Regions from separate parts of the Exiguobacterium sp. R-39 genome, predicted to be linked through region 1. Evidence: predicted binding sites of a transcription regulator. Region 1 holds the regulator's gene; each other region holds the start of a gene.
The links. Region 1 encodes Rex, which represses fermentation and respiration genes when NADH is low (regulators of the CRP and FNR family bind a similar motif). Its sites were predicted from a motif close to TTGTGAAATATTTCACAA; they were not measured.
Positions count from the first base shown of each region.

Region 1 (2,206 bases):
TTCTCGACCCCGATGACCTGTTCAATCCCAAGCTCTTGTCCGAGTTCCGTTGATACTTCCAGTAAAAACGGCAACAGCCAAAAATAAGAAAAGGAAACACCCGCAAGGAATAAGAAAAACGTCACGGGAATGTACGTCAACGTCGCTTTTTGTTCTTGGTCGTGCAGACCGGGACGGATGAACGCCCAAAGCTGGTACATCCAAAACGGGGACGCCAAGACGATTGCGATGATGAACGCAAGATTCAGATATAACATCAACGGATCAACGACGTTAAACGCATTTAAACCGATTCCGAGTTCCTTTAAGTCGGCCTGTAAGAAACGGACGAGCGGCCGGACGAGCGGAAAGGCTGCGATAAACATGACTACCACGATGATGAGCGACCAGATGATCCGCTTACGCAGTTCATCTAAGTGCGATGTCACACTCTGTTCTTGATCGATCGCCATGATTCACTCACTTCTCTTTCATTTCGTCCTTTTTATCCTTATCATCTTCCATGATGCCGTGTGTCGCACTCTTGAACTCTTTTAACGTTTGACCGGCCGCGCGGCCGAGTTCCGGTAATTTCTTCGGTCCGAAGATAATGAGGGCGACGACACCGATCAAGGCGATGCTTGCCGGTCCAATACCAAGTGTTAACGGGATTAAGTTTTCCATTATGATTTCACTCCTTCAGCTGATTGCGAATAATGCTTCATGAAATAGACGAGCGACTGCAGCTCGATTGACAGATCGATGTGATGCACCCGGACGTGGGCCGGGACATTCAACCGGGCCGGTGTAAAGTTCAGAATGCCGGTCACACCGTACTCAACTAACTCATCCGCTACTGACTGCGCGAACTGCGACGGTACCGTCAAGATGGCGACATCGACATGGTTCGCTTTGATTTGTTCTTTCATATCCGAGACGTGATAAATCGGAACGTCCTGCGTCGTTGTTCCGACCTTGTCTTCATCGGCGTCAAACGCGATGACGATACGAGTACTATTATTCTTTAAAAAGTTATAATTTGCAAACGCTGTTCCGAGATGTCCGACCCCGATTAAGGCGACATTCGTGACCTCGTCTTGGTTGAGTGTCTTTCGGAAAAATGTTAACAAATGTTGAACGTTATAACCGTACCCTTTTTTCCCTAACGCCCCAAAGTAGGAAAAGTCACGACGGATCGTCGCAGAGTCGACTTTGACCGCTTCGCTGAGCTCTGCTGACGAGACGCGCAGCTTGCCGGAGTTATAGAGACTTTGGATAAAACGATAATATAACGGCAGTCGTTTCGCCGTTGCTTGTGGTATTTTTGTGTCTGGCCCATTCATACTGCAGTTCCCCCTTCGGCCACGTTCTGACGTGGCACCCAAATCAATGCAAAGAATTCTACTCTCCTTGATTGTAAACCACTTCACATAGAGTAACAAATATTATATTCGGCAGGATTTTTCGTGATAGACTAAAGGGTGGAAGGATGGATGGATATGATTCTCTTACAAGTAAACCAACTCTCAAAATCATTCGGCGTAGAGCCGATTTTAGACAATATTAAACTCGAAGTACAGGAACGGGACCGGATTGCCCTCGTCGGACGAAACGGTGCCGGAAAATCGACACTTTTAAAAATCATCGCCGGGGAGCTGTCACATGACTCGGGGGAGATCATGAAAAGCAAGGAAGTCCGGATTGGTTATCTCGCGCAGGACAGCGGACTCGAGTCGAACGAATCGATTTGGAACGAGATGCTGACCGTCTTTGAGCATCTGCAGGATCAGGAACGGGCGCTTCGTCGGATGGAAATCGAAATGGGCATGGAGCACATTTTAAATGATCCGACTGCCTATGACCGTCTCCTGAAAACGTACGATCAAGCGCAACACGACTTCTCGGAAGCCGGCGGCTATCAGTTCGAAGCCAACATCCGCTCTGTCTTACACGGGATGCGTTTTTATCCGGACGATTATTCCCGCCGGATTCAGACGCTTTCCGGTGGACAGCGGACCCGGCTTGCCCTGGCGAAGATGTTACTCCAGGCACCGGAACTGTTGATTCTCGATGAGCCGACCAATCACCTCGACATCGATACGTTGTCCTGGCTCGAAAGCTACCTGTCCGGTTACCGTGGTGCTGTCCTGATCGTTTCCCATGACCGCTATTTCCTCGATCAAGTCGTCAACGTCGTCTATGAATTGTCCCGGAACGTGTCGCGGAA
Region 1 covers NZ_CP187965.1:2,822,667-2,824,872, forward strand. Annotated here, with positions in the region: gene tatC (twin-arginine translocase subunit TatC) at 1-452, opposite strand, end outside; gene ACP26N_RS14680 (twin-arginine translocase TatA/TatE family subunit) at 460-663, opposite strand; gene ACP26N_RS14685 (redox-sensing transcriptional repressor Rex) at 663-1,322, opposite strand; gene ACP26N_RS14690 (ABC-F family ATP-binding cassette domain-containing protein) at 1,479-2,206, shown strand, end outside.

Region 2 (2,206 bases), 100 kb from region 1:
ATGTTGCCCGTACCTGATCGAGATCGAGTGCCGCAAGCTCGTCCGGAGAAGAACCGGTCATTGCATCCAGTTCAGCCAGCTTATTTTCTAGCAGATGATGAATCGAGCGGGTGGCTGGCCGGATGCCGTCTGTCAGGTACCACATCATTTCCTGCAGATGGACCATCTTCGGATACAGGGCGTACATGACCGGTTTTGTCGTCTCATCGTACACGCCGGAAAATGTCACTTGCGAAATCTGTTGTCCGGCACCAAAGCAGTCATAAACGGTACATCCTTTATACCCGCTCGGGCGCAAACGGTCATGAATCCCGCAACGGTAATCAGCATCTAAATTCCGGCATGGTGTCGCTTCCGGTTTGTTGTGACCAAAATCGCTTGAGGCGGAAAAAGCGAGTGCCGTACAACACAATCCGAAGCAGTCCCCGCACTGAACTCGAAAGCGTTCGGTTTCCATTCTCTTCACATCCTTTTGATTTGTTCATGTCACTTCTTTTTACCATATGTAGACAATCATTTTCAAATCATAATCAACGAGTAAACGAGCAGTGGTTCCACTCAAATGGAAGAACTAAATATATGATTTTTGTAAAAAAACAGCTGCACTATGACCTTGAAAGCAGCAAATCATCCGTGAATTTTTAAGCTGTGACAAGGCACACACGAAACGAATTGGAAATCGTCTGCGGGCTTTGTTACAAACAGATGTCAGAGGGGTTTTCGTGTCCCGAAACGGAAGCGTTTACAATTGTGAAGAAAAAATGTTTTTTCACAAAATCGACACAAATCAAATTTAGACGACTTGTTTCTCATTACGAAAGACGATATAACGTTACTGTTCAATGGTTTTGTTCACCTAGTGAACCATCTCGATAAACGTTGATAGTACTACATATTTTCTTCACATCTTCGTGAAAAGAGTGCCGGGGGAGACCTCTGTGAAAACCTTATCAATTGTTGATATACAATGGTTTCGACGGTCCATTTTAATTGTGAATTCATTTGACTATGAAATGGTTCTCATTGTATTCTTGACTAGTATGAAAATCCGCAAATTGTGGGAAAGAAAAAGAACTCACAACTGGGAAAAGGGGGTCGTCTCTAGTGCGCCAAAAAGGGCTCGCGACGAGTATGGTCATGGCCTCGCAAATTTCGACGGCACTAGCCGCACCGATCGTCATCGGCTTTCTTGTTGGGAACTATGGGGAACAGCAGGACTGGTGGCAAAAGATGGGCGCGACGTTTGCAGTGTTCATCGGGATTTTCATCGGAATTCTCTGCATGATCGCAATGATCAGGCACTTGTTAGGAGACAAGACATGAATATCATCCTTCAAGATGCGTTGTATCGTGCGTACTTACGATGGTTTGGACTCTACTATGGAATCCTTGCCGTTCTGTTACTTGTCGGTTATCCGAGTGATCCGGTGATTTATGGACTGGCGCTGGGTGGGGCAGGTAGCTTCATGATCTTGACGCTGCAACGATTAAGCGTCGATCGAATGTATCGTGTAATCGAGCGTGGGCGCAAGCCGATGTCTCGAGGGACCGTATCACGCATGGCGGTCGCGGTACTCTGTGTGATGATCGGCTTGAAGTATGAAGCCGAATTGTCATTAACTGCGGTGGTAATAGGCCTTCTCGCCGGCCACGTCATACAATTTTGTGAGTATTTTACTCACGAACTTAAGCGGGAAAAGAGGTGAATAATCAAATGAACCACGAAATGCCACTTTACGAAATCCCACTCTGGGGCGACTTCGTTCTGTACGGTAGCTGGACAAACTTGATCACAGTGCTGATTGCAGCTGCTCTCGTTTTCCTGATTGCCGTGGCCGGTACGCGACGTCTTGTGATGAAGCCGACCGGTGCTCAAAACGTGATGGAGATGTTCCTCGAGTTCGTTCGCGGAATCATCAGCAGCACGATGGACTGGAAAACAGGGGGTCGCTTCCTAACTTTCGGAATGACACTGTTCCTGTTCATCATCGTGTCCAACTTAATGGGTCTTCCCTTTAACGTTGTGACGGGTCACTACATTTGGTTCAACTCACCAACTGCAGATCCGTATGTGACACTTGCACTTTCATCTATGGTAGTGGTCATGAGCCATTATTACGGTGTGAAAATGCGCGGCTTCGGCTCGTATGCGAAAACGTTTATGACGCCGATGTTTATTATTACCATCATCGAAGAATTCGCAAAC
Region 2 covers NZ_CP187965.1:2,720,300-2,722,505, reverse strand. Annotated here, with positions in the region: gene ACP26N_RS14165 (pentapeptide repeat-containing protein) at 1-457, opposite strand, end outside; gene ACP26N_RS14160 (AtpZ/AtpI family protein) at 1,105-1,323, shown strand; gene ACP26N_RS14155 (ATP synthase subunit I) at 1,320-1,706, shown strand; gene atpB (F0F1 ATP synthase subunit A) at 1,715-2,206, shown strand, end outside.
Region 2: the regulator Rex is predicted to act here: its motif matches at 1,007-1,024, upstream of ACP26N_RS14160 (AtpZ/AtpI family protein).

Region 3 (2,206 bases), 1.5 Mb from region 1:
CAACCGAGTGTGAGTGACGGTGTCAATTCATTGTAGAGATCGCCGATTCCGCCGTGTGCTGACGGACTGTTGACGAGAATCCGGCAGGCTTTCATCCGGAGACCAAACGCTGTCATCAACTCATCATCTGTTGTGTGAATGACTGCCGTATGACCGAGTCCGCCGATTTCAAGCATCCGTTCCGCGACATGGAAGGCGTCATTCGTTGACGCAACGCTGTACGCACCGAGAACCGGACTTAGTTTTTCGTGTGATAACGGTTCTTCAGCCCCGACTTTTTCGAGTTCCGCGACGAGCATGACGGTGTTGCCCGGAACATCGATGCCGGCTTTTGCTGCAATCCATGTCGCAGGTTTTCCGACGATATCCGCATTGACGGCACATGTATCGGTTTTGATGACGAGTGCTTCGAGACGTTTTTTCTCATCCGGTGTACAGAAGTAACAACCGAGTGCTTCCATCTCTGCCCGGACTTCCGCATAAATTTCCTGGTCGACGATGACGGCTTGCTCGGACGCACAAATCATTCCGTTATCAAATGTTTTGGAGAGAACCAAATCACTGACGGCGCGTTTGATTTTAGCTGATTTTTCGATGTAACACGGTACGTTACCCGGCCCGACACCAAGTGCTGGTTTACCGGTTGAGTAAGCGGATTTGACCATGCCGGCTCCGCCTGTCGCGAGGACCATCGCGATGTCGGTATGGTTCATCAAAACTTTTGTTGCTTCAAGTGACGGTTGTTCGACCCACTGGATACAATCTTTCGGTGCACCCGCTTTGACGGCCGCATCGCGTAATGTTTTCGCTGCTTCGAGGGAACAGTTTTGTGCTGATGGATGGAAGGCGAACACAATCGGGTTACGCGTCTTGATCGCGATCAACGCTTTGAACATCGTCGTTGACGTCGGATTCGTCACCGGTGTGACGCCACAGACGACACCGACCGGTTCCGCGATGTACGTGATACCGTTTTGGACGTCTTCTTCTAAAATCCCGACCGTTTTTTCATTCCGGAGACTATTGTAGATGTATTCTGTTGCGAACATGTTTTTGATCATTTTATCTTCAAAGACACCGCGTCCTGTCTCTTCAACCGCGAGACGCGCCAGTTCGACGTGACGTTCAAGACCGGCGAGCGCCATGTCCCGCACGATCGTATCGATTTTCGTTTGATCAAATGTCAGTAATTCTTGAAGTGCCGTTTGACCTTTCGCGACGATTTGATTGATTGCTTGTTCGACAGGTGAGACATCTTGTTTGATTTTTTCTTTGACAGCCATGTTAGGTTTCCTCCCTATTTTGGAACGAATCTGAGTCTGCAATTCCCTATTAGATGTTAGGAATGCCAAGCTGATTTTCAATAGTTTGTGCTTTCCTTCACAAATCAATCATACCGCCTTTTGTTACATTTGTGCATGGCTATCCTGTGAACTATTTCACACGAATGATAGCGTTTTCAAAGAAACAACCTGTTCTGACGTAAGGATTCGCTTTTTTGTACCGCTCCTGTGATAACTGTCACAGCAATCGATGAATCTGCTTGTCTGACCAATCGTTCATCGTGTACGCTAGGAATAGTTCCATCATTCATTTGTCTTAAAGGAGGAAGTTTCAATGTCAGTCGTTAATCAAATGCTTGCGTTTAATCAACAGTTCGTTGAGGAAAAACAATACGAACCATTCATCTCGGATAAGTTCCCGGATAAGAAGGTTGTGATTCTGACCTGTATGGATGCACGTTTGACGGAGCTCCTTCCCCACGCACTTGGTCTGAAAAACGGTGATGCGAAAATCATCAAAAATGCCGGAGCCGTCCTGTCCCATCCATTCGGATCTGTCATGCGGTCGATTCTCGTCGCGCTCTATGCTCTTGGAGCAGAGGAAGTCATTGTCATCGGACATCATGACTGCGGCATGAGCACGATTGACCCGGCGAAGATGATCGCCGAGATGCAGGATCGTGGCATCAATGAACAGGTTCTGCACACGCTGGATGCTTCCGGCGTCGATTTGAAGCAATGGTTACGCGGCTTCACATCGGTCGAAGAAAATGTCAGCCACTCGGTCGGACTGATCAAAAACCATCCATTGTTGCCACCGGGCACGGAAGTCCACGGACTTGTCATCGATCCGGGAACAGGTAAACTCGACCAAGTCGATTGCTGAATCACGTTTTAATGAAGAAGAAAGGTATGGCCAACCT
Region 3 covers NZ_CP187965.1:1,265,410-1,267,615, reverse strand. Annotated here, with positions in the region: gene adhE (bifunctional acetaldehyde-CoA/alcohol dehydrogenase) at 1-1,283, opposite strand, end outside; gene ACP26N_RS06495 (beta-class carbonic anhydrase) at 1,618-2,169, shown strand.
Region 3: the regulator Rex is predicted to act here: its motif matches at 1,428-1,445, upstream of adhE (bifunctional acetaldehyde-CoA/alcohol dehydrogenase).

Region 4 (2,206 bases), 900 kb from region 1:
GCTTCATCTAAAACTATCAGTTTTACTTTATGCATCTTCATTTTTTTAGAATCAATCAGTTCGACGAGTCGTCCCGGGGTTCCGACGATGATTTGCGGTTTTTTCTTCAATCGTTCATGCTGGCGTTTGAGTTCGACGCCACCAATGAAGGCACCTGATTTTATGCCGCTTCCTTGCGAAAACAGTTGAATGACTTGATGGATCTGCATGACCAGTTCACGTGTCGGTGCTGTAATCACGACTTGGATATGCGGTTCATTTTCATCAATCAATTCTAATGCAGGAATGACATATGCTAATGTTTTCCCGGTCCCGGTCGGTGCTTCGACCAAAACATCTTTTCTTTCGCGTAATAATGGAATCGCCTGTTCTTGAACCGGCATCATTTTTTCGAAGCGGGCGCGTTCCCATGCTTCTGTAATAAAAGGTTTCATAAAGTCCATAACGTGTATTCTCCTACTCTCTTCTGCATCATTCTGTGACATATTCAAATTGATCGGTCGTTTCGTCACGCAGACCACGTAACGTTTGTGTGTATTCGTTCCCTGCGTCGATGAGCCGGATGTGATATACCACTTCCTGGTCATTCTTTATTTCTTCCGTCAAAATATCAAACCCTTGAATGACCCGGTCTTGAAGTTCATCCGCCAGTTTCGGAAACTGACTGAGCACCGGGTAATCGGATCGGACATCATTCGGGCGACGAATCAGCTTCACCAAGTATTTTTCTTTATATCCGATGAAGTCTTCAAAATCAAAGTCATCTTCAAAACGAATCCAAAAGCCGTCTTCCTCAAACTCCGTAATCATTCCCGTTCGCGGTGTTCCTTCAGTCGATACTTTTAACGTCACCCAATCACCTGCTCTATAATCGGCACGGTCTTCCAACATCGAAAAATCCATTTTATGCACCTCCACGGTCTATATTCCCTTTTTCATTGTCAACGATACGTCATAAAAATACAAGATAACCCGGTGTGACTTTTATCACGATTCGAACTGTCTTGTTTAGATACATATAAAAATAGTGATACAGAATTTAAAATATGGCTTTATTTCGCCCTTTTTCTGTTTTTTAAGCATATTCCAATCACTGGTACACATTTAACGGATTCCTTATGTACCAACGTTTTTCAAGTCCTTTACGCTTTCACCGGGATGTAAAACTCTTCCCCCCTAATGTTTGTTACACTATTCACATAGGGGATGTATCTTGGACTGTTCACCTTAAAAACAAAGGAGTGTTCGTGATGTTACTTGAAAAAACACCAGCATGGCAACAATTCGAAACAGGCGCATGGAACAATCAAATTGACGTAGCTGATTTCATCCGTCGAAACCGGACAGAATACCGGGGAGACGATCAGTTTCTTGCAGGACCAACCGTGGCTACGGAAACACTGTGGCAACAAATCATGAATTTAACAAGTGAAGAACGTTCACGTGGTGGCGTCTATGCCGTCGATGCTTCGATACCTTCAACGATTCTGTCACACGGTCCAGGATACCTCAACCGCGAACTCGAACAAATCGTCGGTCTGCAAACCGACGAACCATTTAAACGTTCCATTCATCCGAACGGCGGGATTCGAATGGTCAATGATGCTTTAGAAGCCTATGGTTTCCAAGCCGATCCCCTCGTAACAAAAACATTTAGTGAATATCGTAAAACACATAATCAAGGCGTGTTCGATGCTTATACGCCTGAAATGCGTGCTGCCCGTAAAGCGGGTATCATCACAGGTCTTCCGGATGCCTATGGACGCGGTCGGATTATCGGAGACTATCGCCGTGTTGCGCTGTACGGTACAGCCTTCTTGATTGCAGGACGGAAACAAGATTTAAAAGACCGCGGCGGCTTCTTATCCGAATCGATGATCCGGGACCGTGAAGAGATGAACGAACAAATTCGGGCGTTACAAGAACTGACCGAGCTCGGTCAACGTTATGACTGCGACTTATCCCGTCCGGCGGAAACCGCCCAAGAAGCGTTCCAATGGGTGTACCTTGCTTACCTCGCTGCAATCAAAGAACAAAATGGGGCTGCGATGTCACTCGGCCGCGTCTCGACGTTCCTTGATATCTATATCGAACGCGATTTACAGTCAGGACGTTTGACGGAACAGACTGCCCAGGAACTTGTCGATCATTTTGTCATGAAGCTGCGAATCGTCAAATTCCTCCGGACACCGGACTACAATGATTT
Region 4 covers NZ_CP187965.1:633,765-635,970, reverse strand. Annotated here, with positions in the region: gene ACP26N_RS03290 (DEAD/DEAH box helicase) at 1-443, opposite strand, end outside; gene ACP26N_RS03285 (hypothetical protein) at 472-903, opposite strand; gene pflB (formate C-acetyltransferase) at 1,251-2,206, shown strand, end outside.
Region 4: the regulator Rex is predicted to act here: its motif matches at 1,184-1,201, upstream of pflB (formate C-acetyltransferase).